Regions from separate parts of the Bacillus sp. DTU_2020_1000418_1_SI_GHA_SEK_038 genome, predicted to be linked through region 4. Evidence: riboswitches for the same ligand, from Rfam matches in the RefSeq annotation. Region 4 holds a riboswitch; each other region holds the start of a gene.
What was found. Region 4 has a riboswitch for lysine ahead of RRV45_RS16620 (aspartate kinase). Riboswitches for the same ligand answer to the same signal wherever they lie in the genome.

Region 1: another riboswitch for lysine. It lies ahead of dapA (4-hydroxy-tetrahydrodipicolinate synthase); the one in region 4 lies ahead of RRV45_RS16620 (aspartate kinase).
Region 2: another riboswitch for lysine. It lies ahead of RRV45_RS18485 (Na+/H+ antiporter NhaC family protein); the one in region 4 lies ahead of RRV45_RS16620 (aspartate kinase).
Region 3: another riboswitch for lysine. It lies ahead of RRV45_RS03490 (transporter substrate-binding domain-containing protein); the one in region 4 lies ahead of RRV45_RS16620 (aspartate kinase).

What each region holds. Positions count from the first base shown of each region.
Region 1 covers NZ_CP135435.1:4,296,020-4,303,440, forward strand. Annotated here, with positions in the region: gene RRV45_RS21245 (LysR family transcriptional regulator) at 1-137, shown strand, start outside; gene RRV45_RS21250 (ornithine cyclodeaminase family protein) at 266-1,255, opposite strand; gene RRV45_RS21255 (amino acid ABC transporter substrate-binding protein) at 1,746-2,519, shown strand; gene RRV45_RS21260 (amino acid ABC transporter permease) at 2,589-3,245, shown strand; gene RRV45_RS21265 (amino acid ABC transporter ATP-binding protein) at 3,260-4,003, shown strand; lysine riboswitch at 4,106-4,285, shown strand; gene dapA (4-hydroxy-tetrahydrodipicolinate synthase) at 4,577-5,461, shown strand; gene RRV45_RS21275 (tetratricopeptide repeat-containing diguanylate cyclase) at 5,504-6,925, opposite strand; gene RRV45_RS21280 (NCS2 family permease) at 7,108-7,421, opposite strand, start outside.
Region 2 covers NZ_CP135435.1:3,694,229-3,701,649, forward strand. Annotated here, with positions in the region: gene RRV45_RS18480 (ABC transporter substrate-binding protein) at 1-545, opposite strand, end outside; gene RRV45_RS18485 (Na+/H+ antiporter NhaC family protein) at 921-2,486, opposite strand; lysine riboswitch at 2,608-2,813, opposite strand; gene RRV45_RS18490 (HD-GYP domain-containing protein) at 2,880-3,968, opposite strand; gene RRV45_RS18495 (IS110 family RNA-guided transposase) at 4,584-5,726, shown strand; gene RRV45_RS18500 (YunC family protein) at 5,886-6,188, opposite strand; gene RRV45_RS18505 (DUF72 domain-containing protein) at 6,291-7,136, opposite strand; gene sufB (Fe-S cluster assembly protein SufB) at 7,242-7,421, opposite strand, start outside.
Region 3 covers NZ_CP135435.1:678,123-685,543, reverse strand. Annotated here, with positions in the region: gene ribD (bifunctional diaminohydroxyphosphoribosylaminopyrimidine deaminase/5-amino-6-(5-phosphoribosylamino)uracil reductase RibD) at 1-321, opposite strand, end outside; gene RRV45_RS03515 (GTP cyclohydrolase II) at 462-1,229, opposite strand; gene RRV45_RS03510 (FAD-dependent monooxygenase) at 1,265-2,365, opposite strand; gene RRV45_RS03505 (winged helix-turn-helix transcriptional regulator) at 2,573-2,896, shown strand; gene RRV45_RS03500 (amino acid ABC transporter ATP-binding protein) at 3,105-3,839, opposite strand; gene RRV45_RS03495 (amino acid ABC transporter permease) at 3,998-4,720, opposite strand; gene RRV45_RS03490 (transporter substrate-binding domain-containing protein) at 4,805-5,662, opposite strand; lysine riboswitch at 5,842-6,023, opposite strand; gene RRV45_RS03485 (GNAT family N-acetyltransferase) at 6,135-6,947, opposite strand; gene RRV45_RS03480 (leucyl aminopeptidase family protein) at 7,126-7,421, opposite strand, start outside.
Region 4 covers NZ_CP135435.1:3,314,533-3,321,953, forward strand. Annotated here, with positions in the region: gene RRV45_RS16610 (succinate dehydrogenase cytochrome b558 subunit) at 1-481, opposite strand, end outside; gene RRV45_RS16615 (YslB family protein) at 867-1,322, shown strand; gene RRV45_RS16620 (aspartate kinase) at 1,373-2,602, opposite strand; lysine riboswitch at 2,773-2,952, opposite strand; gene uvrC (excinuclease ABC subunit UvrC) at 3,017-4,789, opposite strand; gene trxA (thioredoxin) at 4,860-5,174, opposite strand; gene RRV45_RS16635 (electron transfer flavoprotein subunit alpha/FixB family protein) at 5,376-6,353, opposite strand; gene RRV45_RS16640 (electron transfer flavoprotein subunit beta/FixA family protein) at 6,394-7,167, opposite strand; gene RRV45_RS16645 (enoyl-CoA hydratase) at 7,368-7,421, opposite strand, start outside.

The DNA.
Region 1 (7,421 bases), 980 kb from region 4:
CTTGTTTAACGAAAGATGGCCAACATGTTAAAAGAAAAACATGGTTAATTTACAAAAAGGAATATTCAAACAATGTTTTAGTAAAGGCCTTTTGTGATTTTTTAAAGGATTGGGATTTTAAGCTAGGAAGTTCATAAAGAGATAGATAATTAGTAAATGGATGGGGAGTTATGCCCTTTGGTTGATTTTCACACCAAGAAAAGACCTCCCCTTGGAAAACAAGAAAAGGCCTTTTATAAATCTATAACTACTCTTCTTACCTGCTTTATATATCTACTTCACTTCCCACACCCTGTTTAATAGCCTTTTCATAGGCAGCCGATGCAACAGCCAAATCAAAATAAGCAATCCCAACTGATTTAAAAAAGGTGATCTCCTCATCCGATTCCCTGCCAGAGATTCTCCCTGCTGCCAGCTCTCCAATTTCCCCATGAAGGTCTGAAAAGCTCCATTCCCCTCTGTTAGCTGGAATAATAAAGTCACCAGCCTCATCTTTTACGCCTTCGATCGTATCAGCAACAATTTTTGAACATTTTTGAAGAGTTTGCACGTCTACCTCTTGCATATGCGGGAGATACGATCCAACACCATTAATATGTGTTCCAGGCTGCAGCGCTTCCCCTGAAAAAACAGGAGTTTCTGATCTCGTGCTGCAAATAACGATTTCTGCTTTCGAAACAGCTTCATCTGCATCATCCATAATCGTAATTTCTCCTTCATACTCTGGACTAAGATCTGCTATGCGACCTGCAAATGCATGTGCTCTTTCTTTCGTTCGATTATAAAGCATGACTTTCTTAATATCACGAACCTCCAGAACAGCCTGAAGCTGCTCCTCTGCCATTCCGCCGCAACCTATCACTGCTACTGTTGATGCTGTTTCCTTCGCCAGATACTTCGTTGCGATCCCGCTAACCGCCCCCGTACGAAGCCTTGTTAAATAAGAAGCATTCATACAAGCCAGATGATCCCCATTGTCGGTGTCACTTAAAATAATAACTCCCTGCGTGGTCTTTTTCCCTACTGATGGATTGTTTGGAAAAATGGTGACTACCTTGACAGCTGTTTTTCCGATTGGCTCCATTGCACTGGGCATATAGAGGGCCGATGCATTTTTTTCGGGGAATTCTAAAACTGTCCTGTGCGGACTAAGAATTTTCCCTTCTATGTAATGCAGTAACGCCTGTTCCAAGTCCTGAATAGCATCCTTCATTGTATACATCGATCGTATTTGTTTTTCTGATAAAACTAGCAAAATCAATACCTTCTTTCTGAAAATAGGAACCATTTTCTTCGATCCCTTTTTTATTTTTCAAGCTGCTTCTGAATCCAATACCTCATTCCTCCGGCTACGCACCGTAGAAATCACTGTTTAATTGCATACTATATTACCTGTAAAATTAAGACTTAACAACATTATAGTATGACTATTTTTATATTTCAAAATATTATACTTGCGGCTAGAGTTTTTCTCCCCTTCCAAAAAAGCATATCTTCATCATTTTTCCACTCCAAAGGATATCTGGCTAAACGCTCCTTTACAGTCCTAATGATGGACATAAGGGTTTTGATTGGTCTCAGCTAATAACGCAACATAATGTTGATTGGTCTCAACAATCTCTACAACAATACTTTCCTACTAAAATAAATCTCCTAATATTTCTATTTACTTTTTAATTTTATCTTGTTATCATGATAACATGGTAACGTACTAAAGGATTATGACAAAAGGTGGTCTACTACTAATGAAACGATTTTCAGCTATTATTCTAGCAATATTAACTGTGTTTGCAATTTTAACAGGCTGTTCATCAAGTGCTGATACGAAAGACAACGAGATAATTATTGGGATTGATGATAAATTTGCTCCTATGGGCTTCCGAGATAAGGATAATAATCTTGTAGGATTTGATATCGATTATGCAAAAGCTGCAGTCGAAAAAATGGGGAAAGAAGTTAAATTCCAGCCAATTGATTGGAAGACAAAGGAATCTGAATTGAGCAGCGGACGAATTGACCTTATCTGGAATGGGTATACCATTACTGATAAGCGTAAAGAAATGGTTCTTTTCACAAAGCCTTATTTAGCGAATGCTCAGGTTATTGCAACGAAAGCAGATTCTGACATTAGCGCTTTAGCTGATTTAGATGGGAAGGTAATTGGCCTTCAAGGACTTTCCTCTGCATCTGATGCCTTAAATGCCAACCCGATTAAGGACAGCATCAAGTCTGTTTCTGAATACGCGGATAATGTCCTTGCCCTAAGTGATTTAAAGGCCGGCCGTGTGGATGCGGTTATCATTGATGAAGTCGTGATTGATTATTATATGGCCCAAGAAGAGGGTACATTTAAGGTCCTTGACGAATCATTAGCACCAGAGGAATACGGTGTAGGTGTGAAAAAAGGCAACGATGAATTATTAAAAGAACTGCAAAAAGCCCTTGATGAGTTAAGCGCAGACGGTACCGCTGCTGAAATCTCAGAAAAATGGTTCGGTGAAGACAAAGTTCTAAATTAATCGTACAAATTATAGAAGCAAACAGGGTTTCCCTCGGAAAGCCTGTTTTGTTTTTGGAGGAATTCTTTCATGATGGAATACATTCTGACAATTATTAAGCCCATGCTTGAAGGGGCTCAGATGACCATTCTTTTATTTATTATTGCCATCGTTGTGTCCATTCCATTAGGCTTTCTTTTGACTCTAGCTGTTAAAAGTTCGATCAAGCCGCTTTCATGGTTGGCACAAGGCTATATTTATGTGATGCGTGGAACCCCGCTCCTATTGCAATTATTATTTATTTGTTTCGGGCTTCCTTTAATACCTGTAATTGGGGAATATTTAGTGCTTGATCGTTTTGTAGCTGCCTGCTTGGGCTTTATCTTGAATTATGCTGCCTATTTCGCGGAAATTTTCCGTGGAGGCCTTTTGGCTATTGATAAGGGACAATATGAGGCTTCCCAGGTGCTTGGCTTAAGCAAATGGCAGACAACGACACGAATTGTCCTGCCGCAAATGTTCCGAATTGCGCTCCCTGCTGTTTCAAATGAATCGGTGACACTTGTTAAGGATACGGCATTGCTATATGCTGTCGCTGTACCGGAGCTTTTACACTTTGCCCAGACAGCTGTTAACCGCGACTTTACGATTGTGCCGTTTTTCATCGCCGGTATTATTTATTTAGGTATTACGCTTATTTTAACAGTGCTATTTAAATGGCTAGAACGGCGCTATAAATTTGAATAAGAAGGATTGATATTATGGCTATCATAGAAGTATCCAACCTAAAAAAATCATTCGGTCATTTAAATGTCCTAAAGCAAATTACATTTGATGTTCAAAAAAATGATGTTATCGCTGTCATTGGCCCATCCGGTTCTGGAAAAAGCACTATGCTTCGCAGTCTGATTCATCTTGAAAAAATTGATGATGGCAGCATTTGTATTGACGGTGATTATCTAGTGAAGAACGGCGTGTACTCCAAACCGCAGGAACTGAATCGGATTACTTCCAAAATGGGTATGGTTTTTCAGCACTTTAATCTATTTCCTCACCTAACGGTAAAAGAAAATTTAGAAATTGCTCCTAAGATGGTAAAAAAGGAAACGGCGGAATCCCTTCAGAAGCGCAGCATGGAAATTCTCGAGAAGATTGGGTTAGCTGATAAAGCAGGCGTGTATCCTGGAAACCTCTCAGGCGGACAAAAACAAAGGGTTGCTATTGCTAGAGCCTTAATGATGGAGCCTGAAATTCTTCTGTTTGATGAGCCTACGTCAGCTCTAGACCCTGAATTAACTGGTGAAGTGCTGCAAGTAATGAAAAAACTTGCTGAAGAGCAAATGACGATGATAGTCGTTACTCATGAAATGGGCTTTGCTAAAGAAGTCGCCAATCAAGTTCTGTTTATGGATAACGGAGAAATTGCGGAGTCCGGCCATCCGGATCAACTATTCTCCAACCCTCAATTTGATCGGACAAAAGCATTCTTGAATCGAGTGCTATAGTAAGCTTCTGGAAAAACATTTCTAAATATGTCTTGCAATTAAGGAAACTTTCAGTTAACATGGAATACAATTAAATAATTTCTTATTTCAAGAACTTTTTGAAGTGAGGATAGAGGCGCAAAGACCATCAGTACACAATCGGAGGATAATGAGACCCTATGATGATTGTCGAAAGGGGAATTTGCCGAAGTTTTAGGAATCTCATGTTCTTAAAGCTGGGCCTGTGTTGAATAAATACAGGACTGTCATATAGGAGAGACTATATGGAGGGCTATCGCACAAGAAACGGTGAATTTCCACACTATTGTTTCTATAGCAGCAGCGAGTCCCTCGTTGTTGCTTTTTTGCGTTTAGTTTTAAATAGGCCCTATCACCTCTACTTTTTAATAAGAAAAGCGGAAGCGCCTTGATCACCCCCGACAAGCATAAGACGATCTACACGGAAAGGTGTACTTTACCTTTCAGGGTAGATTGGCTTATGACCTCGAGGGGGTAGGCGCTGGAGCTAGACAGTTCTCAAACTCGAGAAAACTTAAACTTTCTTATCATTTTAAAAAAAGGGTGTGTGAAGTTATGAATTTTGGTCAAGTACTTACAGCAATGGTTACGCCATTTGATCATAACGGTGAGGTTGATTTTGAAGCGACAAAAAATTTAGTTAACTATTTAATCGAGAATGGGTCTGATGGGTTAGTTGTCGCAGGTACGACTGGTGAGTCGCCAACTTTAACAGAGGAAGAGAAAGTGGCTCTATTTAAGTTTGTTGTTGAGGCAGCTAACGGCAGAGTTCCTATCATAGCTGGTACAGGATCGAATAATACAAGAGCTTCCATTAGCCTGACTAGAAAGGCTGAGGAGGCTGGAGTGGATGGCATCATGCTTGTTGCTCCATACTATAACAAACCATCTCAAGAAGGCATGTATCAGCATTTTAAAGCGATTGCTGAAGCAACGTCTTTACCGATCATGCTATACAATATTCCGGGACGAAGCGTTGTGAATATGTCAGTTGAGACCATTGTAAGACTTTCAGAAATTCAAAATATCGTGGCCATTAAGGAAGCTAGCGGTGACTTAGACACTATGGCCCAAATCATCAGCGAGACGCCAGCTGACTTTACTCTATACAGCGGGGATGATGGCCTTACACTACCGGTCCTGGCTATTGGAGGAGCAGGGATTGTTTCTGTAGCTGCCCATATTATCGGGAACGAAATGCAAGACATGATTAATAGCTTTAAAAACGGTGAGCTTCAGAAAGCCGCAGCTGCCCATCGCGAGCTTCTTCCGGTTATGAATGCTTTATTTAATGCTCCAAATCCAACACCGGTAAAAGCTGCTCTTAATCTGCAAGGCATTCAGGTTGGCGGAGTCCGGCTTCCATTGGTTCCTTTAAATAATACGGAAATGACTGCATTGCAGGAAGTATTGCAAACACTTCAGCCAGTAAATGCTTGATCATTAGAAGAGCCCGCACCTTAGGTTAGGAGCGGGCTTCTGTTATTCCTTATCGGCTAACTTAACACAAACGTTATTTTTTCCGCTTTTTTTGGCCTCGTAAAGTCCGAGATCTGCATGATGGAATAGTTCTTGAAATGATCGTACTTTTCCGTCTAAGTTATCCGTAACCCCCATACTGGATGTTATGGATACACTGTTTCCTCCCATTTCAATCTTTACATTACCGATAATCCCCCTCATTTCTTCAGCCCTTTTCTTGCCACTTTCAAGTGAAGCGCCCCTTACCAATACGACAAATTCATCCCCGCCATAGCGGGCGAATAGCTCATTTTCCTTCATTGTTTTTGAACAAGCATTACTTACTTGCTTAATAACCTCATCACCAAAAAGGTGACCGTACTGATCATTAATGATTTTAAAATTATCGATGTCAAATAAGATACAGACAATATTTTCATCTTTGACAGATGCTTGTTCTAACCACTCTTTTGAGGTGGTTTCTAAATAGCTTCGATTAAAGATACCTGTTAAAAAATCGGTATTGGCTTTCCTTTTAAAATCAGACATACTATGTTTAATTTCAAGCTTTAAAGCCGTTAATGCTAATTCTTGTTTATTAATTTCGTTTAACAAGGATATATATTCCTTTTGAACACGATACCCTAACTGAACATCCTCCATCTGCTCACATAATTGGCATCGCTCTTCTTGAATTGATTTTAATAGGTATAAATCACGATAGCTTTCCACTAATTCCTTTGCAACAGTTAAAGAGTCAAATGCTTCCTTAAATATTTTTTGCTTCCTATACCAGCTGCCTTGTAAATGATAGCATTGAGACTTTTCCCTTATAAAGGATTCTAAAATGGGGTCATGGATCATTTCATTAATTAGTGCTTTGGAAGCATGAAAATGATTGAGCTCAAGATAAGCTTTTGCAATGTTTAGCTTTACTCTCAGTTCAAGAATAGGACTGGCAGGTTTGTGTAATTTAGACGCCTCTAGTCCCTTTTGCCCCGCTTCTAAGGCTGCCCCATAATTGCCTTCCTCCATCAAAACATGACTGATATTGCTATATCCATTGCTAACTATATTATATTTCTCTAATTTCTTTCCTAACCCAATGCAATTCTCCAGTGTCGCCTTGGCCTTCGCAAAATCCTTATTATATTCATAAAGCAAAAACAATACATTGTACTGATGTAATAGATCTGCTTCGTCTCCAAAACGGCTGCAAACTTCAACATAGGCTTCAATACTATTAAAAGCTTCCTCTGTATCACCAATACAATAATAGGAAGCAGCGTGATTTATATGGGCAGTTAAAATAGATTTAAAATCATTGCATTCTTTTCCGCTCTTCAGAAGATGATAGCATGCCTCAATCGTTTCCTTATATTTTCCCTCGGCCCTAAGTTTGGTTACTTTTTGCTGTAATAGCTTTAAATCTTCTTTCTCCATATTTCTGCTCCTTAGTATATGAGTATAAATATGTATAAGTTATTTCTTTATATGATGTATTAGATTATACCTCATAAACTAGAGTAGAGCCTGTTTTTTCCTTGTAAAAAAACTTTATTCACAAGAAAAAAGAGAAGTGATAATCACTCCTCTGCACTGGGCCGTTTTTAGAACATAATTTATTATAAAGCACCTAATATAAAATACAGGAGAAAGAAAAACGCAATAACATACATTGTTCCTGTAACTTCTTTTTTTCTGCCTGTTGCCCATTTTAAGATCGGGTAAGCAATAAAGCCAAAAGCAATTCCGTTAGCGATATTAAACGTTAGCGGCATGATGGCCAGCATTAAATAAGCCGGGAAAGCCTCTGTAAAATCGCTAAAAGGAATTTCTTTTATGGATTGGACCATAAGACATCCAACAATAATCAATACGGGTGCGATCGCGCTATTAGGAATCACTTTAAAAATCGGTGTGAGAAATAGTGCCGGTA
Region 2 (7,421 bases), 380 kb from region 4:
TTAGCATCGTTTAGAGCAAAGTTCGCTGCAACTGTTCCTTGGAATGGGTCGATAAACGCAGTACGGAAAACGAACTCATTTACAGATCCATCTTCACGTACAGTTACAGTTGGGCTTGTACCAGATGGTGAGATAAGAACAGTCTTATTGTCGTTAGCAATTTGCGCTTGTGCTACTGTGTTACCACTTGTAGCAGCACCGATGATTGCTGTAACTTTATCTTGGCTTGTTAATTTAATGGCAGCATTTGTTGCTTCAGCTGCATCTGATTTATTATCAACTTTGACAAGTTCAATTTTCTTTCCATCTACACCGCCAGCTGCGTTGATTTCTTCAACAGCAAGTTCCACTCCAGAAGCAATTCCTGATCCATATGATGCTACTTGACCTGAAAGTTCTAAGTTAGCACCGATTTTAATTGTATCCCCCTCTTTAGAACTAGAACCGCCTGAACCTGCTTCCTTACTGCCACTACATCCAGCAAGGATACCAGCCATTAATGTTGTAGCCATTAAGACTGATGTGATTTTTTTCTTGAAAACCATTTAGTTTTCCCCCTTTTTTCTATTTCTGTTTGTTCAAATATTTTAAAACATAGAAAGGTATTTTTGAGCTAGATTAATTAGTATAGAATAATCTATCTGCAACCTTCTATTACTAGTCAGTCTATTTTCCTAATTTAAGCAAATAGATTAGGAATTAAAATATTTCTGACTATTTATTTAATATATTGATAGTATATTATTTTTCGATTAGTCTGTCAAAACAATATTTTTGAAATAGTATTTTTTTAGGAATAATCTAGTACACTTCTTAATATAAGAGTATTTTCACGTTTAAAAAGGAACTTACATGAAAATTTTATTAGTGAAAAAAAGACCTTCCCGTATTCGGAAAGGTCAAAATAAATATTATTCAAATTACAACGCAAGGTTTTTCTGTTTTTTCCCAGCAACTATTATCACTATTAATAGCATGAAAGCTACTGCCAATAGAGCAAGTAAAGAGCTGCCTGTAAAACCTAATATTAAATAGCCTACAGCTGAGATAGCTGCGCTAATTAGAGCATAAGGCAGCTGTGTCATGACGTGATCAATGTGATTGCAGCCAGCACCAGTTGAAGAGAGTATTGTTGTATCGGAAATAGGTGAACAATGGTCGCCAAAAACAGCTCCAGCTAAAACGGCTGCCATAGCTGGCAATAAAAGATTGATGTCTGTTGCTGCAGCAATATGGCCAGCAATCGGGAGCAATATACCAAAAGAGCCCCATGATGTTCCAGTACTGAATGCCATAATGCCTGCTAATATAAATAAAATAAACGGCAATAAGGCAATATTCATGTTGGAGTTTTCAACGATGTTAGCCATATATAGTCCTGTTTCCAATCGTCCGATTAAATCTGATATGGTCCAGGCAAACAATAGAATATAAACCGCCGGCAGCATCGATTTCATGCCAGATAGAAGTCCTTTGCCTAAAATGCCGCCATCTACCCCTTTTAAAACAAAGGCTTGGCGGAAAAACATCGCCATAGTTACAAATAAACCTAAAAGCCCGCCGATCATAAGGGACTTCGAAACATCTGTGTTTTCAAAAATCTTGATAATAGTTGCTGTCCCTTCTGTAGCTTCATACCCCGTCCAAAACATCATTCCAACAGTGCCCAATATTAACGTTATAATTGGCCATAGTAAATCACCGACAGTTCCCTTTGTGCTTGTTGGGAGATCATCTTTTAATTCTCCAGCAAGCGGTTTATCCGGGTCATAGACTAAACCCTCTTTCACGGCGCGAATCTCATGAATTCTCATTGGACCAATTTCGAAATTTCTTAAGGCTACAATGAATACCATTGCTAACGTGGTCCAAACATAGAGATTCATTGGAATCATTTGCAGAAAAGCCGAAAAGGCTGAGTACTCTGTTACATGATTCGCTGTTAAAATAGTTCCGATTAGCGTAATAATATAAGCCCCCCAGCTCGAAACTGGTGAAACGACACAAACAGGGGCAGAGGTTGAGTCAATTAAATAGGCAAGCTTTGCCCGGGATACTTGTTGCCTATCTGTAATAGGCCGGGATATTTGCCCAACAGCCAGTGCGTTAAAATAATCATCAATAAAAATAATAATACCTAAAACTGCCCCGACAATTTGCGCACCTGCACGAGTTTTCACCCGTTTCATAGCCCATTCTCCAAATGCACGGCTTCCGCCAGTTATAGAAATAAAAGCTGTGATCATTCCCAAAATGAGCAGGAACATAATGATATATACATTCCATGTATTTAGCTTTCCATCTGCAACGAAAATCCCCTTAACAGAATCATAAATAATTGCTAAGGTGTTTGTAATGCGAAACTCACCTAATATAAAAGCTGCTGATACTATCCCCACTCCTAATGAAAGCAATACCCGTCTAGTCATAATAACCATAACGATAGCCAGCAGCGGGGGTATCAGTGAAAAAACTGTGTTCTCCACAATGTTTTTCCTCCTTATTTTTTGTGGGAGGGAATCATGAAAGGTGATAGAGCCAAATAAAAAAGAGTAACGATAGAGAAAAGTCTACCATTACTCATCATAAGCAATTAGTTTCTCCATCACGATCTGTAGCTCCCCAATATGAAGGCTGTTTCAGTTTACGAATACTTTTCCCTCATAATGACAGTGTTACTCTTGTTCAAAGTAACCCCAGCAAAATAATGGTTGACACCATTTATTTTACTTCGGCAAAATTCCCTTTTAACTGTAGTCATCGTTGTCATCCTCATACAGTCTACTCTTGAATTTGGCACCTCTACCTCACCGGACTTGATAAGGTTTATTTGAATGTCTCTACAAATATATCAAAATAGTAACTCTGTTTCAAGCTGATCATTTAAAAGCAGTATCACAGCTAATAATAATGACGTTTAACTCCTGCTTTAAATCAATATCATAAGGAATTACTTTTTCTCCATGATGCTCCATGATTCGAATATGGGGCCGGTCTCCTAAGCCAGTATTTTGTCCTGAAACAATTCCTTTTCTTCCATCATTTAAAACAACCGACAAACCAACTGGATAAATAGCAACCGCCAGTCGAAAAGCTTCTACCACTTTTTGATCAAATAATGATCCCGAACCAGCATAAAGAACTTCGAGTGCTTCACTTGGGAGCATCGCTTTTCTATAAACTCGATTAGAGGTGATTGCATCAAACACATCTGCTACAGCAATTATTTTTCCAAAATAATGAATGTCAGGTCCTAGCAAACCTCTAGGATAGCCTGTTCCATTCAGGCGTTCATGATGCTGATAGGCACAATGGGCTACTAAGAGGGGAATCGTATGCACTTTCCTCAAAATTTGGAATCCCTCATCTGCATGCTGTTTGATTGCCTCATACTCAATATCCGTCAGCTTTTCGGGCTTAAGCAAAATATCTAATGATACTTTTAGTTTGCCTATATCATGAAAAATAGCGCCAAGCCCTAGTATCTCAAGTTCTTTCGTTGAAAGTCTTAACTCCATACCGATTGCCAATGAATAAAGTGTTACATTCAGAGAATGGGTAAAAATATAATTATCGTATGTATATGCATCTGCTATTAAATTCAATAATTCCGATTTCTCTTTTATTTCAGTTAAAAGATACCGAATTATTTCAGAAAATCGCTTGGAAGCCTGTTCTACCACAAACGAATTGGTTATATCAAGATCATTTTGTATTTCCTGAAATGTAGAGCATATCGTTTGTATTGCTTCCCTGCGCATGGAATCCGAAAGTGTGCCCTCGTACTCTATATCCTCAGTTTCACTGTCTTTAATAAAAATATAAGTTATTCCCAAATCTTGAAGACGCTGTATCATTGAATCTTTTAAGATAATTCCTTTATTTAGCAATATTTGACCTTTTTCATTGTATATCGCTTTTGCAAGAATTGTTCCGGCGTCAACTGATGCTGTCCCGACTAGTCTCATGTAATACACCTTTTCGTTGCATAATTTACTATCATATTTTTGTTGGAAATTTATGTACTATTTTTTCTATGTTAAACTAAATTGTCGTTGGATTCATTGAACAAGCCTTGATGTACGGAGTAATCACCAGCGCAGAGAAATGAAGCCAATGACATTTACATTCTGGGTTGAGATTTTGCAAAATCATGAATTTATCTAGAATATTATTCTTGTTTTTGCGACATTTTTCCTATTATTTCTACATTAACCTTTTATCGAGGGAAATTTCAACTGACATAAGTCCTAAAATTTCTTTTGTAATTATTAATGAAGAAAATTGGACACTAATTTCGAAAATCGTGACTGTAGCTCTTATACAACAAAAACTAACATGATTAAATTTTACTCCCAACCCAGGCATGAAAATGTTTAAACCCCGTCCATACTGATAGATGACATAAGCAGGTTCAGTGCGTGTCTTTTTTTGGTGACCTCGATCCTGTAACAAAAACTGCTTGAATGAGTTTGGAGTTCAACCCTTTGTGAGCACCTGCAATCGGGTGACTACGGACAGAAAAATACTTATTGTCAAACTCGTTCCCTGTTTATGATCTTGTTTAAGAATAGGTGGTTATGATGGAAGTATTGTTGGAACGTTGTGCAGGTTTAGATGTTCATGCGGAAAGTATTGTTGTTTGTGTACTTAAAGGGAACGATGATAACGAGTTAACAACTGAGATTGAGACTTTCCCTACCTTTACAAAAGATTTATTTCGTCTCTTAAAATGGCTAGAAGAAAAACAAGTTACACACCTTGCGATGGAAAGTACAGGTGTTTATTGGAAGCCAGTGTTTAATATTCTGGAAGACTTTTTTGATATCACCTTAGCTAACGCCCAAAGGATTAAGAACGTCCCTGGTCGTAAGACCGATGTAAGTGATGCAGAATGGATAGCCAAGTTGTTAAGGGTAGGTTTGATAGAAAAAAGTTTTATTCCACCCTCAGACATACGTGAGCTTCGGGATCTTACTCGACTTCGAAAAAAGTGGATAGGACATATCACTTCTGAAAAGAACCGTATTCAAAAAACTTTTGAGAGTTCGAATATTAAGCTAAGTTCCGTCATCTCCGATGTCTTTGGAGTGTCTGGCCGAAAGTTGCTTGCACGTCTTCTAGAAAAAGGCTATATAGATGAGGAAGAAGTAGAATCCTCTATTCATGGACGGATGCAACACAAAAAACAAAGTATTTCCGATTCCTTATTTGGAACGATTAACAATCATCAACTTTTTTTAATCAGACAGTCTTGGAAGCATATTGAATACTTGGAGTCTCTGACCGATGAAATTGACCAAAAAATTGACCAGATACTTAAAAGCTACCAAGAGGAAGTAGCTATCCTAACGTCTATACCAGGTATAAGTAAAAATACCGCTTCGGTAATTATCGCAGAAATCGGGGTAGATATGCGCCAGTTTCCTTCATCTGAGCACCTTGCTTCTTGGGCAGGATTATCCCCAGGAAATCACGAGAGTGCAGGAAAGAGAAAGAGTACACGTACAACTAAAGGGAATCCTCATATTAAATCTGCTTTATGTGAAGCTGCTTGGGCTGCATCGAGAAGTAGAAATAAATGGTTCGCACTAAAATATTGGTCTACTGCAGCAAGAAGAGGAAAGAAAAAAGCACTCGTAGCCACAGGCCATCGAATGCTTCGTACGATTTACTCTATGTTAATCAACAAAGAGCTATATAAAGAACCGCTACAAACTAGTTAGTATAGCCAAGTCCACAATAATATATACGAGATACCTCTCCACAAGGTAGCTCAGCTTTCTTATTGTCAAATTTAGGATGACCACTCAAGTAATGATCTATACCTACTAACAGATAAAAGATTATTTTCACAGAAAAAAGGCAGCCTAATACCGGCATGCCTAAACCATTTTTAGCAGCGCTTCTCTTCCAGCCATCCCTTTATGGATTCCTAGAGCCTCAGCTTCGTAAGTGACTGATTCAAGTGGTGCATCGAGAAGCTGATCAATCGTTTTCACGCCTACTGCTCTTCCAGCGATGACTTTCCGGTCTTTAAGCTTCTCATTTAATAATGCCACATCAAGAGCACCGCACATAATATATCCTTTATCGTTTGTCACAACAAGTAGATTTGTTTTTGGCAATTGCACCGAGACACATAGAAACGAGTGTCCCTGAATGTCAATCGGCTTTAAATCAATCAATGAATAAACACTCCTTTCCCTTCCCATATCAAAATATGCATGGCTAAGGGAAAGCGTGTATTACTTACTAGACTAGTTTGCGGAATTATTTATAACTGTCAGCTAAAAAAGATTTAATTGCCGCGGGGCTAATTCCTTGTATTCTATATTCAATAAATCAATAAGCTGTAAGGCATTGTCCGCTGCGTCTCCACCAGAATTATTATTAAATACAACATATAGCGTTTTGCAGGCGTCTTTTAATTTCTTAAGATGCTTAGCCCATTCGGAAAGCTCTTGATGATTATAGCGATATAAGTATCTGACTTCTCGCCAGTTTTCTGCGTTTTTCTTTTGCCATCCATGAACATTTCTTCCATGAAAGCGAATGAGCACTTTCTCATTATTTACTGTTTCTAACACAGTTGGTATAGATCCCTCTCCAGCCTGTGGTTCATCACAAATAGAATGAATCCAATTTTCTTCTTTCATAAATTGAATCGTTTTTTCCTTATACTCAGGTTTAAACCATGATTGATGCCTGAATTCTAGTGCACATGGAAGGTCCCCCATCTTTTCTTTGCACCAGCGTAAATAATCTACATTCTGCTTCTTACAGTCGAACCATGGCGGAAATTGAAATAGGACCATAGCTAATTTATTTCCTTCAATATAAGGCTGTAAAGAGCCTTTAAAAGCAGCGAACATTTCTTCCTTATCTTTAAAAGGAATTTCGCCTCTTTCATGCCCCGTCATACCTTGGTAGGCTTTTACGATAAATTGAAAGGATTCAGGAGTGTCTCTCACCCATCTTTCTGAGTTTCTTTTTGGCTGTACAGCATAGAATGACGCATCCACCTCAACCGCAGGAAAATAGCCGCTATATTCCTTTAATTTATCCCGTGGAGAAATATTTTGAGTATATAAGCTGTCATGATCTCCCCATCCTGCTACTCCGATTAGAATCATAGGGAACACCTCCTTCAGAAACATATTAGCATATTTTGAGCTAAGACAATTTAGTTTTAAAAAATCCGCTCACCAAATTGGCAAGCGGATTTTCCTATTCATATATTAACCAATTGAACCTTCCATTTCGAACTTAATCAATCTGTTCATTTCAACCGCATATTCCATTGGAAGCTCTTTCGTAAATGGCTCGATGAAGCCCATTACGATCATTTCAGTTGCTTCTTCCTCGGAAATACCGCGGCTCATGAGATAGAATAATTGTTCTTCAGACACTTTAGAAAC
Region 3 (7,421 bases), 1.8 Mb from region 4:
AACCGGATTCGGGTCTAGCGTTGCAATTACTACATTTTTAATTCCAGCCTTAACAATAGCCTCTGCACAAGGGCCGGTTCTGCCGTAGTGGGAGCAAGGCTCAAGCGTTACATAAATGGTGCCGCCTCTTGCTTGCTCACCAGCCATTCGAATGGCATGGATTTCCGCATGCGGTTCCCCTGCTTTTAAATGAGCACCTATCCCCACAACACGGTTGTCGTTCACAATGACCGCACCAACCAATGGATTGGGATCGGTCTGGCCTTTCATCGCTTGCGCATTTTTCAAAGCTAATTGCATATAAAATTCATGATTCGTCATTCGGACAGTCTCTTCCTTTCTGCGGCAATTCTCAGGTGGCGATTATGCACCTGAATTACCTGTTACGACATGATTTCAACTGGAGGCAGACACCAGAACTACAAAGTTCGGGAGCATCTTTGCAATCTTGATCCGGGTAGTTACATAACTCGGCGCGTGGCAGGCACTGTACCTTCCACTTCCATATGCCCGGATTTCTTTATTTTTGTACGCAAATACTGTTCATTATATTCGGAGACATCTCCCCATAATGGTGTTCTTCCTGAGACAGGCAAACCTGAAGCCCTAAGTGCATCGAGTTTTTTAGGATTGTTAGTTATAAGCGTTACTGGTTTCGTTCTTAATGCTTTTAGAACTTGGATCGCCTCATCGTAGTTCCTTGTGTCATCCGCAAAGCCAAGAGCTTCATTGGCTTCCACTGTATCGTGTCCACTTTCTTGAAGGATATAAGCCATCGCCTTACTAAATAATCCAATTCCCCGGCCTTCATGGTTAGCCAAATAAAATAAGGCACCAGCTCCATGCTCAACAATCATTTTCATCGACTGCTTGAGCTGATACCCGCAATCACATCTCTTGCTTCCAAAAATATCTCCCGTATGGCAGATGGAGTGCATTCTTATCATAGCCTCATCCTCATACTCAAAGTCACCATAAACAAGAACACTTGACTGTTGATATTCTGCTAGGTTCGCAGATGACAACTTAGAAATAACTCCTTGATAATCTTCTATTATTTCATCGCTTTTCAGCCAGCTATACCATTGGAAAACAACCGTTTCACCGTTTAAATTCACTGGCAATCGGATTGGTCCCACTAAGTAAATCGCACCTTCACCTGATTTTATTATTTGAATCTTATCTTCTAAAACGGAAAGTCCTTTCGGATTCAGTTGAACTTCTCCCATAATAATCCCCCCAATGCCTTATTTTCATCCCGTCATCAAGCCATGGCTGAAACGGCAAAATGTTCTTTATAGGCTGCTTCTTTTATTAACTGCTGCTCTTGCAGCTGTACGATCTCATTTCGACGGTTATTTTCATATTTTTTTAATTGTGCCGCACTTATGTCATGGCTGGCAAGTGCTTCGATAATCACTTCCGATAAAACACTTGCATCAACCAAGGCACAATTTATGCCAAATGCTCCCGTAGGACTCATTGTATGTGCGGAATCCCCCATAATTACCAGGCCGTCCTTCACCCATGTTTCACAATGACAGCTTTGAACTTTTAATAAAATAAAATCATTCCATGATTGAACATGCTGCTGAACCGTTTCTGTCAATTCCGGAAATGCATCTATCACTTGCTTAATAAACGGTTCAAAGGACTGCTTTTTCAAAAAGGGATACGAACCCTCTTCGATATTCCAGCCGATTTGTATAAATCCGCCTGCCTGGGTAAATAAGGCTAGCTGCCTTTCTCCAACCAATGTCTGTTTAATCGTTGGCTCCCATCCTGCCGGGCTTGTTATTTTGGCCCAAAGGAGGTCATAGCCATGTTTGATCGTCCGAAACGGCATTTCCGCCAATTTTCTTACTGTAGAAAACCGCCCATCCGCACCCACAACAACGGAGCTGTTAATGGTCACTTCCTGATCGTCATTTATGGCTTTTACTCCCGTAATACGGCCATTTTCATCTTTGATTAATTCAGTAACCTTCGTGCCCATCATGAGCTTGTAATTATGATATAGTTCGGATTCTCCGATCAGCACGCTTAATAAATTCCGCTGCGGGACATGGATTCCCACATGTTTATCTCCATCAGCAGGAGTAATCGTCTTAATCACTTGACCATGATGCCAATATTCGATTCGTTCCATTAGAAGAAGTCCTTCATTTTCAACCTTTTCATATAGGCCATATTTTTTTAAAATGGCTTCTCCATCCTTATTTAAATGTTCTCCTCGGAATTCTTTATCAATCCCGTCATGACGCTCGACAACAATCGTTGAAATATTATTCTTCGCCAGCAAATACCCTAATAGCGCTCCGCCAGGGCCAGCACCAACGATGCATACATCCGCTTCAAGATTCATGCTAACCCTCCATTTATCCCAAATTAAATCCCATTTCGTAATTCGTATATTTTAAAATAATGATCCTAAATTTCAGTTTTATAAGTTAGTTACTTTATGTAAGTAATTATATTTTTCAAAGGCACTTGTGTCAAGTGAATTTATGATGTAAGGTAATTATAATGATTATCGCAATATGTTATTATATAAATACAGGGGTGATGGACGATGAATAAATCTCTTGTTTGTCCTCGATTCGAGAATGCCATGAGTATCTTGAGTCAACGCTGGACTGGCCTCGTGATTTACCAGCTTCTAACAGGGACAAAACGTTTCTGTGCGTTAGAATCCTCAATTGGCATAAGCGGAAGAGTCCTTTCAGAACGACTGAAGGATCTTGAAAACCAAGGAATCGTCAAACGTGAAGTCTACCCGGAAACACCAGTGCGAATCGAGTATTCCTTAACTGAAAAAGGTCTAGCCTTGGAGCCAATTATGAAGGAAATAGAAAAATGGTCACAAACGTGGTTAGATGCAGAATCTGACGAATAAAAGCCGATTGTCCACGCTGACAACCGGCTTTCTGTTTTGTAGAAATACTCTCTCAAAGCATGACTTCTCTTTCTCATATCATTCAGCCAGTATAAAATGACACCGAAAATAGGCGTTCATAAAGTTAATTGGATACTTTATGAACGCCTTTCTTGTATTAAGCGTGGACCGTTGGAACCCTACTTGTTCCAATATCTGTACACTAGGTTTATTTTAATGTACGTTTCAAGAATTCTCTCGTACGTTCTTGCGTTGGGTGATTAAAGATTTGCTCTGGCGTTCCCTCCTCGGCAATAACCCCTTTATCCATAAATACGATACGATCTGAAACTTCCCGGGCAAACTCCATTTCATGCGTAACAATCAACATGGTAAGACCTGTTTCAGCGAGCTCCTTCATGACTTTAAGAACCTCTCCAACCATCTCCGGATCAAGGGCTGAAGTCGGTTCATCAAATAACATAACATCCGGCTCCATAGAAAGTGCTCGTGCAATGGCTACCCGCTGTTTTTGCCCTCCAGATAACTGCTTAGACTTTGCATTTACATATTGGTCCATGCCAACGACCTTTAAATATTTCATAGCAATTTTTTCCGCTTCTTCTTTTGAGCGCTTTAATACCTTCACCTGGCCGACAACACAATTGCTGAGAACAGTGTGATTATTAAAAAGATTAAATTGCTGAAAAACCATTCCAAGCTTTGTGCGGTAAGCATGAATATCATGTTTATCGTCTAAAATATTTTCACCATGATAAATAATTTGACCGCCGCTTGGCTTTTCTAAAAGATTTATACAACGAAGAAGAGTCGATTTACCGGAACCGGATGAACCAATAATACAAACAACTTCCCCTTTATTTACGGAAAAATCGATATCTTTTAATACTTCATGTGATCCAAAGGATTTGCTTAAATGCTGTACTTCAATTACTTTTTCCAAAAGTGCTCCTCCTTCGTTTTTGTCTAGCTTTAGCGCCTAGCCCCGACGTACAGGACGTACTAGTGTTGACAATGCGACAGGACAAGGAATGCATCGTCAGTGATACATCGCACGACCAAAAGCGTAGCTTTTGGTAGGACATCGCGCTTTTCTGATTACTAAGCTTTTGATTCAGTCATGCTGTAATTTTCCGGTCCATCTAATTTTCTTTCCCAGTAGCGCAGAATGAGTGTTACCGTAAAAGTCATGACGAAATACAGAACACACGCAACAAAGAATGGTTCAAAGTATTTGAAGCTGATTCCAGCCACTGTTTTTGTTTGGAAATACAGTTCTGTTACGCCAATGACGTTCAGTACGGATGTATCTTTAATATTAATTATAAATTGATTACCAGTTGCCGGTAAAATATTGCGAATGACTTGCGGCAATACGACATTGAGCATCGTTTGCACATGATTCATCCCAACCGCTTGAGCAGCTTCAAACTGTCCTCGATCGATTGAAATAACACCACCTCGAACAATTTCGGCCATATATGCCCCCGTATTAATCGATACGATCACGATTGCTGCAACTGTTACATTCATATCTATGCCAAATGCTAATGCAGAACCATAAAAAATAACCATGGCCTGTACAATCATCGGTGTTCCTCGGAAAAATTCTATATAAATAGAAAGAATGGCATTTACTGCTTTTAAAAATATTCGTTTGAATTTATTTTCAGGCACAGGAATTGTTCGTATGACTCCTGCCAATAACCCTATAATTCCTCCAATGACTGTACCAATTATGGAAACAAAGAGTGTCATCCCTGCTCCACGAAGGAACATCGGCCAGTTGTTTGAAATCATTGTTAAAATCCACTCTAAGCTCATACTTTCCCCCCTAATAGAAATGCGGAAGCTAGACAAAATCTAAATACCGGCTGCAATGGGATGCAGCCGGTATTCACTTCTACATTATTCTGCTGCTGGTTGATTTTTGACCGCAGTATCCATAATATTTTGGCGCTCTTCTTCAGAGATGCCTGCTAAAATTTCATTGATTTTCTCTGTTAAGTCACTGCCTTTAACTAGTCCAACTGCTACCGCTGTATCTGCCTCATCTGCTTCAAATCCATCTTCAAATTCTACCATTGCAAAGTTAGCATTAGCCGAAGAAGCACTGATTCCTTCAGGACGTTCTGAAACATATCCATCAATTATTCCTGATTCTAAAGCTACACGCATCGCAGGGAAATTATCCATAGCCGGCTTTTTCTGTACGCCTTCAATTTGGTCGATTACAGCGTAGTGAGATGTATTTAACTGACCAGTAATTTTGGCACCCTTAAAGTCTTGAATAGAAGTTGCCCCTTCAAAAGGACCACCCTTTTTAACAACCATTACAAAATGTGATGTATAATAGTTTTCTGAGAAATCAATTGTCTGTTTACGTTCTTCTGTCGGTGACATACCTGCAATAATGGCATCTAATTTGCCTGATTGTAAGGCTGGAACAAGGCCGTCCCATTCTGTTTTCACAATGACTAGTTCTTTTCCTAAGCCTTCAGCAATCTTTTTTGCAATTTCCACATCGTATCCGCCTGCATACTCTGCATTGCCATCGATTTTCACACCGCCATTGGAATCATCTATTTGTGTCCAGTTGAATGGTGCATATCCTGCTTCCATACCGACCTTAAAAGTTCCCTTAGAATCATCGCCTGCGCTGCCTGAGTCTTTTGCTTTTTCAGTATCACCGCTTGTACCACATCCTGCTAAAAGCAAAATCATAGATAAAGACATTACTAAAAATAATGATAATTTTTTCCTCATGATCATACTCCCCTTTTGCTATAATAGTTTAGTATATTTTTCCATTTAACTAGGTATGACTGCCACCTCTTAATAATGGCAATATTCCATTTATTTTGGTAATTCACAAAATAAAAAGAGACCTGGGATAAACTCAGGTCTCGTTACATTCGTTGCCCTTAAGTCCTCTTCTTTTCCCTAAATGAGATAGCACCCCTCAATAAACCGGGAAGTTTATTGAGACAGTCCTGCAGCTCTTAACTGCAGACCCAGCCGGTAATACTGAGAATATTACAAGCTTCGGCGAAATTTCCTTCTCTCTAGCATCATTGCTTCTCAAGCTCCACTAAAGACTATTAAATATCGCGCCTCTACCTCACTAGTAAAAGTGAGGCCTTATTAAATTGTTACATGTAGTCTACAATATACGATAAAATATGTCAAGTTACCTAGATTCATATGGAAGGAAACACCTATCCTTTATCATACAATCTTAAATCTCATAATAATCCTGGGAGTGATAGGCTCTAAATCCGCATGATTCATATAATCGTAACGCATGAGCGTTTTTCGCTTCCACCTCTAGGAAAATAGGAAAACCTGCCTTATGTTCCTTTAGGACAATATTTGTTAAGGCCTTCCGCCCAATTCCTTTTCCTTGAAACTCGGGAAGTACGGCAAAACCATAAATCCAAGCTTCACCACCAAGGTGAGAAACTCGAATTTTCCCTACCGCCTTTCCACTAGACAAAATTATATAATATTGGTCATCAACATATCTTTGAGTATTGTAGGCTCTCGCTTCCTCTTCTTCAAATCCAAAGCATTGAACCTCCAATTGAACTTCTAGTTCAAAATCGTCTGGAGTTGATAGTCTAAGAGTCACATCCTCGGATTTGTCCATCTCTGTTTCTTCCCACTTCATTTGATATTCCGAAAAAGAATACTTACATGGGATCCTTTCTAGAAAATCTTTTGCTGATTTTGAATTAGAAGGGGCATTTAAAAGAACCTTCCTATAGCCTTTTTCTTTTACTTCGTGAAGGGCTTCATGAAAAAGCCCAGTAAAGATTCCTTTTCGGCGGAAATCTGGATGAACCATTCCACATATTTCAACCTTATTTCCAAAGCCATATAGACCGATAAAACCTACTAATTTTTCATCCTCGTAATAGAAAAAATCCTCTCTATCTTTTCCTGTCCGAGTTTTCAGCATATCCCAATTGAGCTTAAGGTCAAATGTTTCTGAAGCCTCACATGCTTGCTGAAGTTCTTTAATGTCTATTAATTGTTCGCTAGTTAACAAACGGGTTCCTCCCAAAATAAATTCATGATTAAGCAATCTCAACTCAGTATGTAAATGTCGTTGGCTTCATTTCTCTGCGCTGGTGATTACTCCGTACATCAAGGACAAGTTCTGCTGAATCCAACGACAATTTAGTTATTATATAGAAAAGTAAGTGTCTCTTATAGCCATATTACATTTACTTTGAAACATGAACTGTAAAATCTGCAAGTAATCTCGCACCAAATCCTGTTGCGGTTTTCGGATAATAACCGTTTTCTTCACTTTCCATTACCCCCGCCATATCCACATGAAGCCATTTGCATGATTGGGGTACAAAACGGCGGAGAAATAAACCTGCCGTAATTGATCCCGCTTCTCCTTTAGAGCTAATATTGCTGAAATCTGCATAATTACTTCTTAAGTAACTATCATATTCATCCACTAATGGCATTGGCCAAACAAAGTCGCCATTTTCCTTGCCCAGCATCCTTA
Region 4 (7,421 bases):
ATAATCCATTAGAAAAGTGGAAAATTGTTGAAATAACGCCTACAATATAAAACCAGAACATAAATGGATTCGAAAGAATATTCTCCATCATTTGGAAATTAACATCTGCACCGAATGCAGCTTGTACACGAGTTTCCCATACATGCCATGCAATGAAAATAAGTGTAATAACGCCAGACACACGTTGCAGCATGAACATCCAGTTACGGAAAAATCCATATTTGCTTACATTATTTTTTGCTGTAAAAGCAATATAAAGCCCATAGATGGCATGAAATAATAAAGGCAAGAAAATAATAAATGTTTCTAAGATAATTCTAAACGGCAGACTCTCCATAAAACCTGCTGCCTTATTAAAAGACTCCTCTCCCCCTGTTGCAAAATGATTGACTACTAGATGCTGAACTAAAAATAGCCCTACTGGTATAACACCTAGTAATGAATGCAATCTGCGACTTAAAAACTCTCGATTACCCGCCATGATTTACCCCCCTAATTTTTTGCAAGATGTATGGTGTCGTTACTTCGTATATAAGAATTTTCACCAAAACATCAATTCGAAAATGGCATATCATTTTCTTACAATTATGTGACATGTCCATTTTACTCCCAACATCTTAGAGCGTCAAGGAAACGATTACATAAAATATTTTAAATATTAAAATCATAAAAATATATTAGTATTGTATATTTTTCCCTATTAATTATGTATTAACCATTATTATTAAGTGTTAACACTTTTGGTTTAATATATCAAAAAAGCATTAATCTTCCACTGCAAAACAGTCCGCTTTTTCGTCATTCTATATCTAAATTTCTTCTCATTTGTATATAATAGAAGAATAATAGAAAGAGGGGATTTAAGCTTGAATGAAACAGCTACAGAATTAAGACCAATTGAACAAAAAAACGAGTTCATTTCTGTCTTTGGATACGAACTTATTAGAGAAGTTCTTTTACACGACATATTAGGCGATGATACGCCTGAAATATTATATTGGGCTGGAAAAAGCCTTGCACGTAAATATCCACAAGAGTCAATATCTCACATGATTGATTTCTTCAAGCAGGCTTCATGGGGAAACCTAGTCCTAAAGAAAGAATCAAAAAGTGAAATGGAATTTGAGCTTTCTAGTTCTTTCATACAGGAGCGATGCAAAAAAAATAGCCGATGCACTTTTCAGCTCGAGGCAGGGTTTATTGCTCAACAAATTGAACTTCAATCTGAAGTCATTTGCGAAGCATATGAACATCCTAATAAAAGAAAAGGAAAAGTTCAGTTTACAATAAAATGGGATAAAAAGGACAAAACCGAATTTTAACTTTAAATAATGATAAAGAGGCTGTTCATTATGACAGCCTCTACTCTATTTTATGATTCAATTGGTATACCAGATAAATGAAAAGCCTCGTGAAGGGCCTCAACAGCCTGTACCATTTTTTCTTGTCCAATAACCGTTGAAACCTTAATTTCCGATGTACTCACCATCTTTACTTCGATGTCATTGGAGGCCAGCACTTCAAACATCTCTGCTGCTACCCCTGGGTTTGAAACCATTCCTGAACCAATAATTGAAACTTTGGCAAGTCCTGTCTCTGACTCAATTCGGCTATAGTTTAATTTCATCTTACAGTTTTCTAGAACCTTTATGGCGTCATCGAGATCTTGATTTTTAATCGAGAAGGATAGATTAGTTGATTGCTCTGCCAGTGTACTTTGAATAATAATATCAACATTTATATGATTTTTTGCTAATTCAGAGAAAACTGTCGATAAGCCAATTAAAGAATTCGGCAACCCAATAACAGTGACTCTTGTGATTTCATTCTCAAATGCAATTCCGCGTACAACTAGATTTTCCTCCATATTTACTTCCTCCTCAATAATAGTGCCCGCTTCTCTTTCACTGCTTGAACGAACCTCAATTGGAATATTAAAGTTTTTTGCAAATTCTACTGCCCTAGGATGCAAAACGCCAGCTCCTAAATGGGCAAGCTCAAGCATTTCATCATAGGATACCGCCGATAATTTTCTTGCGTCTTTAACATAGCGCGGGTCTGTCGTAAACACTCCAGTCACATCTGTATAAATATCGCATTTATCCGCTTTTAAAGCCGCGGCTATTGCGACTGCCGTAGTGTCTGACCCCCCACGCCCTAATGTTGAAATGGCTCCGTCTTCCGTAATTCCTTGGAACCCCGCAACTATAACAATCCTTCCTTGGTTAAGCTCACTCTTCAACCTTGAAGTATCAATATCCAATATTCTTGCATTTCCATGTACTGACTCTGTTTTGATTCCAGCCTGCCAGCCTGTTAAGGATACAGCAGGAAAGCCCTTTTCTGATAAAGCCATTGCTAATAAAGAAATCGTCACCTGTTCACCAGTAGTTAAAAGCATGTCCATTTCTCTTTTGCTTGGAGAGGAGGAAATTTCCTTTGCCAAACCGACAAGATGATCTGTAGATTTTCCCATTGCGGATACAACCACAATAACATCATTGCCCCTATTCTTTTCCTCGATTACACGATTGGCAACGTTTCGGATCTTTTCTACATTAGCAACAGAAGTTCCACCAAATTTTTGGATGATAAGTCCCATGTTTTCCCCTCTTTCTTATTTTGCAAATTATTGAATTAGCAGCTATCCTTCAATTGCCTTTATAAATTATGCAGAAAATGCCCGATTGATTGGATTTTTGCATAAAAAAAAGCAATGAGATCCTATCTCATTGCTGTGTTTATAAACGTATAAAAAAATACGATTTTACACAGTGAGATAGCTCTCCAAGACGGTTTTGTCTTGACAATCTTACATTTATTCAATGCAAGACCAGCGAAAAAAGTTATGAGACTTTGTCCACTTCGGCAAACATTCCCTTTCAAAGCTTTTCATTGAAGCTCATTCTTCTCCAAGCTTTTACTATTGAAGTTCGCACCTCTACCTTCACTTTAATACTATAAAGTGATATTAAATTTTCAGTAATTATAGCACGTTCAATTTCTTCTCACAATACTATTCCTGTAATTTTCTTTTTAATTCTTCCGCAATATTTGCAGGAATACCGATTTTTCTAAATTCCTCAATGCTAGCCTCTTTCATCTTTTTGACGGACCCAAAGGTTTTTAGCAGCTGTTTCTTGCGCTTTTCCCCAATCCCAGGGATTTCATCAAGCACTGACTGAAAGGCGTTTTTTCCTCTTAGCTGACGATGGAAGGTTATGGCGAAACGGTGGACTTCATCTTGAATTCTTTGCAGCAAATAGAACTCCTGACTGTTACGCCCAAGAGGAATCATTTCTAACGGATTCCCGTACAAGAGCTGTGAAGTTCTATGCTTCTCATCCTTAACTAGGCCAGAAATAGGAATATCAAGATTTAATTCATTTTCCAATACATCTCTTACTGCTTCAACATGCCCTTTTCCTCCATCAATAATGAGCAAATCTGGAAGGGGCAGGTTTTCTTTTAATACTCGAGAATATCTTCTACGTACTACCTCGCGCATAGAATCATAATCATCCGGACCCTGCACGGTTTTTATTTTATATTTACGATATTCTCTTTTCTCTGGCTTGCCATCAATAAAAACAACCATGGCAGATACTGGATCTGTTCCTTGAATATTTGAGTTATCGAAGGCTTCAATTCGATGAGGGGTATAGATCCCTAGCTGGTTCCCCAAATTTTCAACCGCTTTAATGGTTCGTTCTTCATCCTTTTCAATAAGGGAGAACTTTTCTTGAAGGGCAATTTTAGCATTTTTACAAGCTAATTGGACTAAATCCTTTTTCTGGCCTCGTTGCGGTTGGATTGTTTTTACTTCTATAAGCTCTTCAGCCATATTGGAATTAACCGTATTGGGCAGCAATATTTCCTTAGGCTTAAAATGATTAGCCTTTAAATAGAATTGACCTAGAAAAGTTAACATTTCTTCATCGGGCTCATTGTAAATTGGAAACATCGAAACATCCCGTTCGATTAATTTACCTTGTCTAATAAAGAAGACCTGAACACACATCCAGCCTTTGTCGACAGCGAACCCGAATACATCTCGATCTGTAAAGTCTGTAGTTGTAATCTTTTGCTTTTCCATCGTTGCTTCAATATGAGCAATTCTATCCCGAAACTCCTTTGCCTTTTCAAAGTCAAGTTCTTCGGCAGCGGCTGTCATTTTTTGTGTTAATTCAGCTTTTATTTCCTTGTAGCCTCCATTTAAGAAACGGGTGATCTCATCAACCATTGTTTTATATTCTTGCTCGCTTACTTCATTTACACAGGGAGCTAAACATTGTCCTAAATGATAGTAAAGGCAAACACGGTCAGGCAAGGTTGTACATTTTCTTAATGGATAAATTCGGTCAAGCAGCTTTTTAGTTTCATTTGCAGCATGGACATTTGGATAAGGCCCAAAATATTTCCCCTTATCTTTTTTGACCTTTCGGGTAGTTATGAGGCGGGGATGTCTCTCGGCAGTTAGTTTTATAAATGGATAGGTTTTATCGTCCTTGAGCATAACATTATATTTAGGATCGTACTTTTTAATTAAGTTCATCTCAAGAATTAATGCTTCCATATTAGAGGATGTCACAATATATTCGAGGTCTTCTATTTCATTGACTAATCTTTGTGTTTTTCCGTCATGTGAACCAGTAAAGTAGGATCTGACACGATTTTTTAAAACCTTTGCCTTTCCTACGTAGATGATAGTTCCTTGACGGTCCTTCATTAAATAGCACCCCGGCTGATCGGGCAACAGCATTAATTTATTTTTAATAATTTCATTCATTTTATTATCACTTCCGAATAGAAATGCGTAAGGGGCCGACTAAGTCAGACCCCTTACAAATCTAATCTTATTATGCATGTTTTGATAGAAGTTCTGCAAGAGCTTCTTTAGGCTGGAAGCCAACCACTTTGTCTACAACTTCTCCATCTTTAAAAACGATTAAAGTAGGGATGCTCATGACACCATATTTTCCTGCAGTTTCTTGGTTCTCGTCTACATCAAGCTTGACGATTTTAACTTTATCGCCCATTTCTGTATCAAGCTCTTCAAGTACTGGAGCAATCATTTTGCAAGGTCCGCACCATGGTGCCCAAAAATCTGCCAATACAACTCCTGAACCAGTTTCAGTAGAAAAAGTTTGATCTGTAGCGTTTATAATAGCCATTGATATGCCTCCTATTTTTAAGAAAATTAATAAATATAACGACAGTATACCATTGTTTATTCCCTCATGCTAACGATTTGCTTCGAACGTAATTTCCCCTAAATTTTCTATAACTATTCATATCTCATTTTCATTTTGGGATTATTCCTATAATGAAAACAAGCGGCATTTTGCCGCTCATTTTTCGCTTATATCATAGGCTTATGCATTTATTAACAGTTTCTTAAACTCTTCTGTAAGCATTGGAACTACCTCAAACAGGTCCCCAACAATCCCATAGTCTGCAACTTTAAAAATATTTGCTTCTGGGTCTTTATTTATTGCTACAATGACTTTGGAGTTTGACATACCTGCAAGATGCTGAATGGCTCCGGAAATTCCGCACGCAATATAAAGGTCTGGTGTAACAACCTTACCTGTTTGGCCAATTTGCAATGAATAATCGCAATAATCAGCATCACAAGCACCACGAGAAGCTCCAACTGCTCCATTTAGAACTTTCGCAAGCTCTTTTAATGGACCAAAGCCTTCCTCACTTTTAACTCCACGCCCTCCAGCGATTACAACCTTTGCTTCAGAAAGATCGACTCCTTCGCTTGCTTTGCGGACAACCTCTTTAATAATGGTGCGAAGATCTTTAATGTCAACAGATAGAGTAGAAACGTCTCCAGACCTAGATTCATCCTTTTCAAGCGGGCTAATATTATTCGGGCGAATAGTAGCGAAAATTAAACCATCTGTAACAATTTTCTTTTCAAAAGCTTTTCCTGAATAAATTGGACGAGTGAATACTAAATTGCCTCCTGCTAATTCTAAGGCTGTTACATCGGAAATCAATCCAGAGCTTAATTTAGCAGCAATTTTTGGAGCTAAATCCTTCCCTAAAGCTGTATGACCAAAAATCAAGCCATCCGGCTTTTCTGCATCAATGACAGCCATAACAGCCTGTGAATAGCCATCAGATGTATATTGCTTAAGTTTTTCATCTTCAATGGTTACGACACGGTCCGCACCATATTGGATTAATTCTCCGCCTAAAGCGCTTACAGAATCGCCAATTAAAATTCCTACAACTTCTCCGCCTTCTGCTGCCGTTTTTGCCGCAGCTACTGCTTCAAAGGATACATTACGCAATGATCCATCACGGACTTCACCTAAAACTAAAACTTTTCTAGCCATTATGCTTTACCCCCTGCGTTCATATTCTTGTATATTCCGATCAGACTACTTTTGCTTCTGTATGAAGAAGTTGCACTAGTTCTTTGACTTGATCTGCAAGCTCGCCTTCGAGGATTTTTCCAGCCTCTTTTTTAGGTGGCAGATAGATTTCAATTGTTTTTGTCTTTGCCTCAACATCGTCTTCTTCAAGATCAAGATCATCAAGCTCTAGCTCATCAAGCGGTTTTTTCTTCGCTTTCATAATTCCTGGCAATGATGGATAGCGAGGCTCGTTTAAGCCTTGCTGAGCTGTTACTAATAAAGGCAGGCTTGTCTCGATTACTTCGGAATCCCCTTCGACATCACGAATAACTGTTACATTGCTGCCCGCAATATCGAGCTTTGTAATCGTTGTAACATAAGGGATGTTGAGAAGTTCAGCTACTCGTGGTCCAACTTGACCTGAACCGCCGTCAATCGCAACGTTTCCAGCAATAATTAAGTCAGCATCCTTGTCTTTTAAGTATTCAGAAAGGATTTTTGCAGTTGTATATTGATCACCGTATTCTAGGTCATCTTCTGTATTAATTAACACAGCTTTATCAGCACCCATAGCAAGGGCCGTACGAAGCTGTTTCTCAGTTTCTTCATTTCCGACAGAGACAACAGTTACCTCTCCGCCATTTTCATCACGGACCTGAATGGCTTCTTCGATTGCATATTCATCATAAGGATTAATGATAAATTCTGCTCCATCTTCGTTTATTTGACCACCTGAAATCGTAATCTTCTCTTCTGTATCAAAGGTTCTTTTCATTAAAACATAGATGTTCATAATATCCCTCCTAATAATAAAAGCGTATGACCTCGAGCCCCCAGGCACAGTAGGCAGATAGTAAAATCGTAAGTGCCGAAGCAAAAACATTTTATTACTTCTAAAAATTAAGATAATTTATTTCATACAGAATGTTCACCCTGTACATGCTTATTATAATAGATTGCTAGAAAAATTGTTATCGGAAAAAATTATTATTTCTATTTTCCAATAAATTTTGGTTCTCTTTTCTCGATAAATGCAGAAATCCCTTC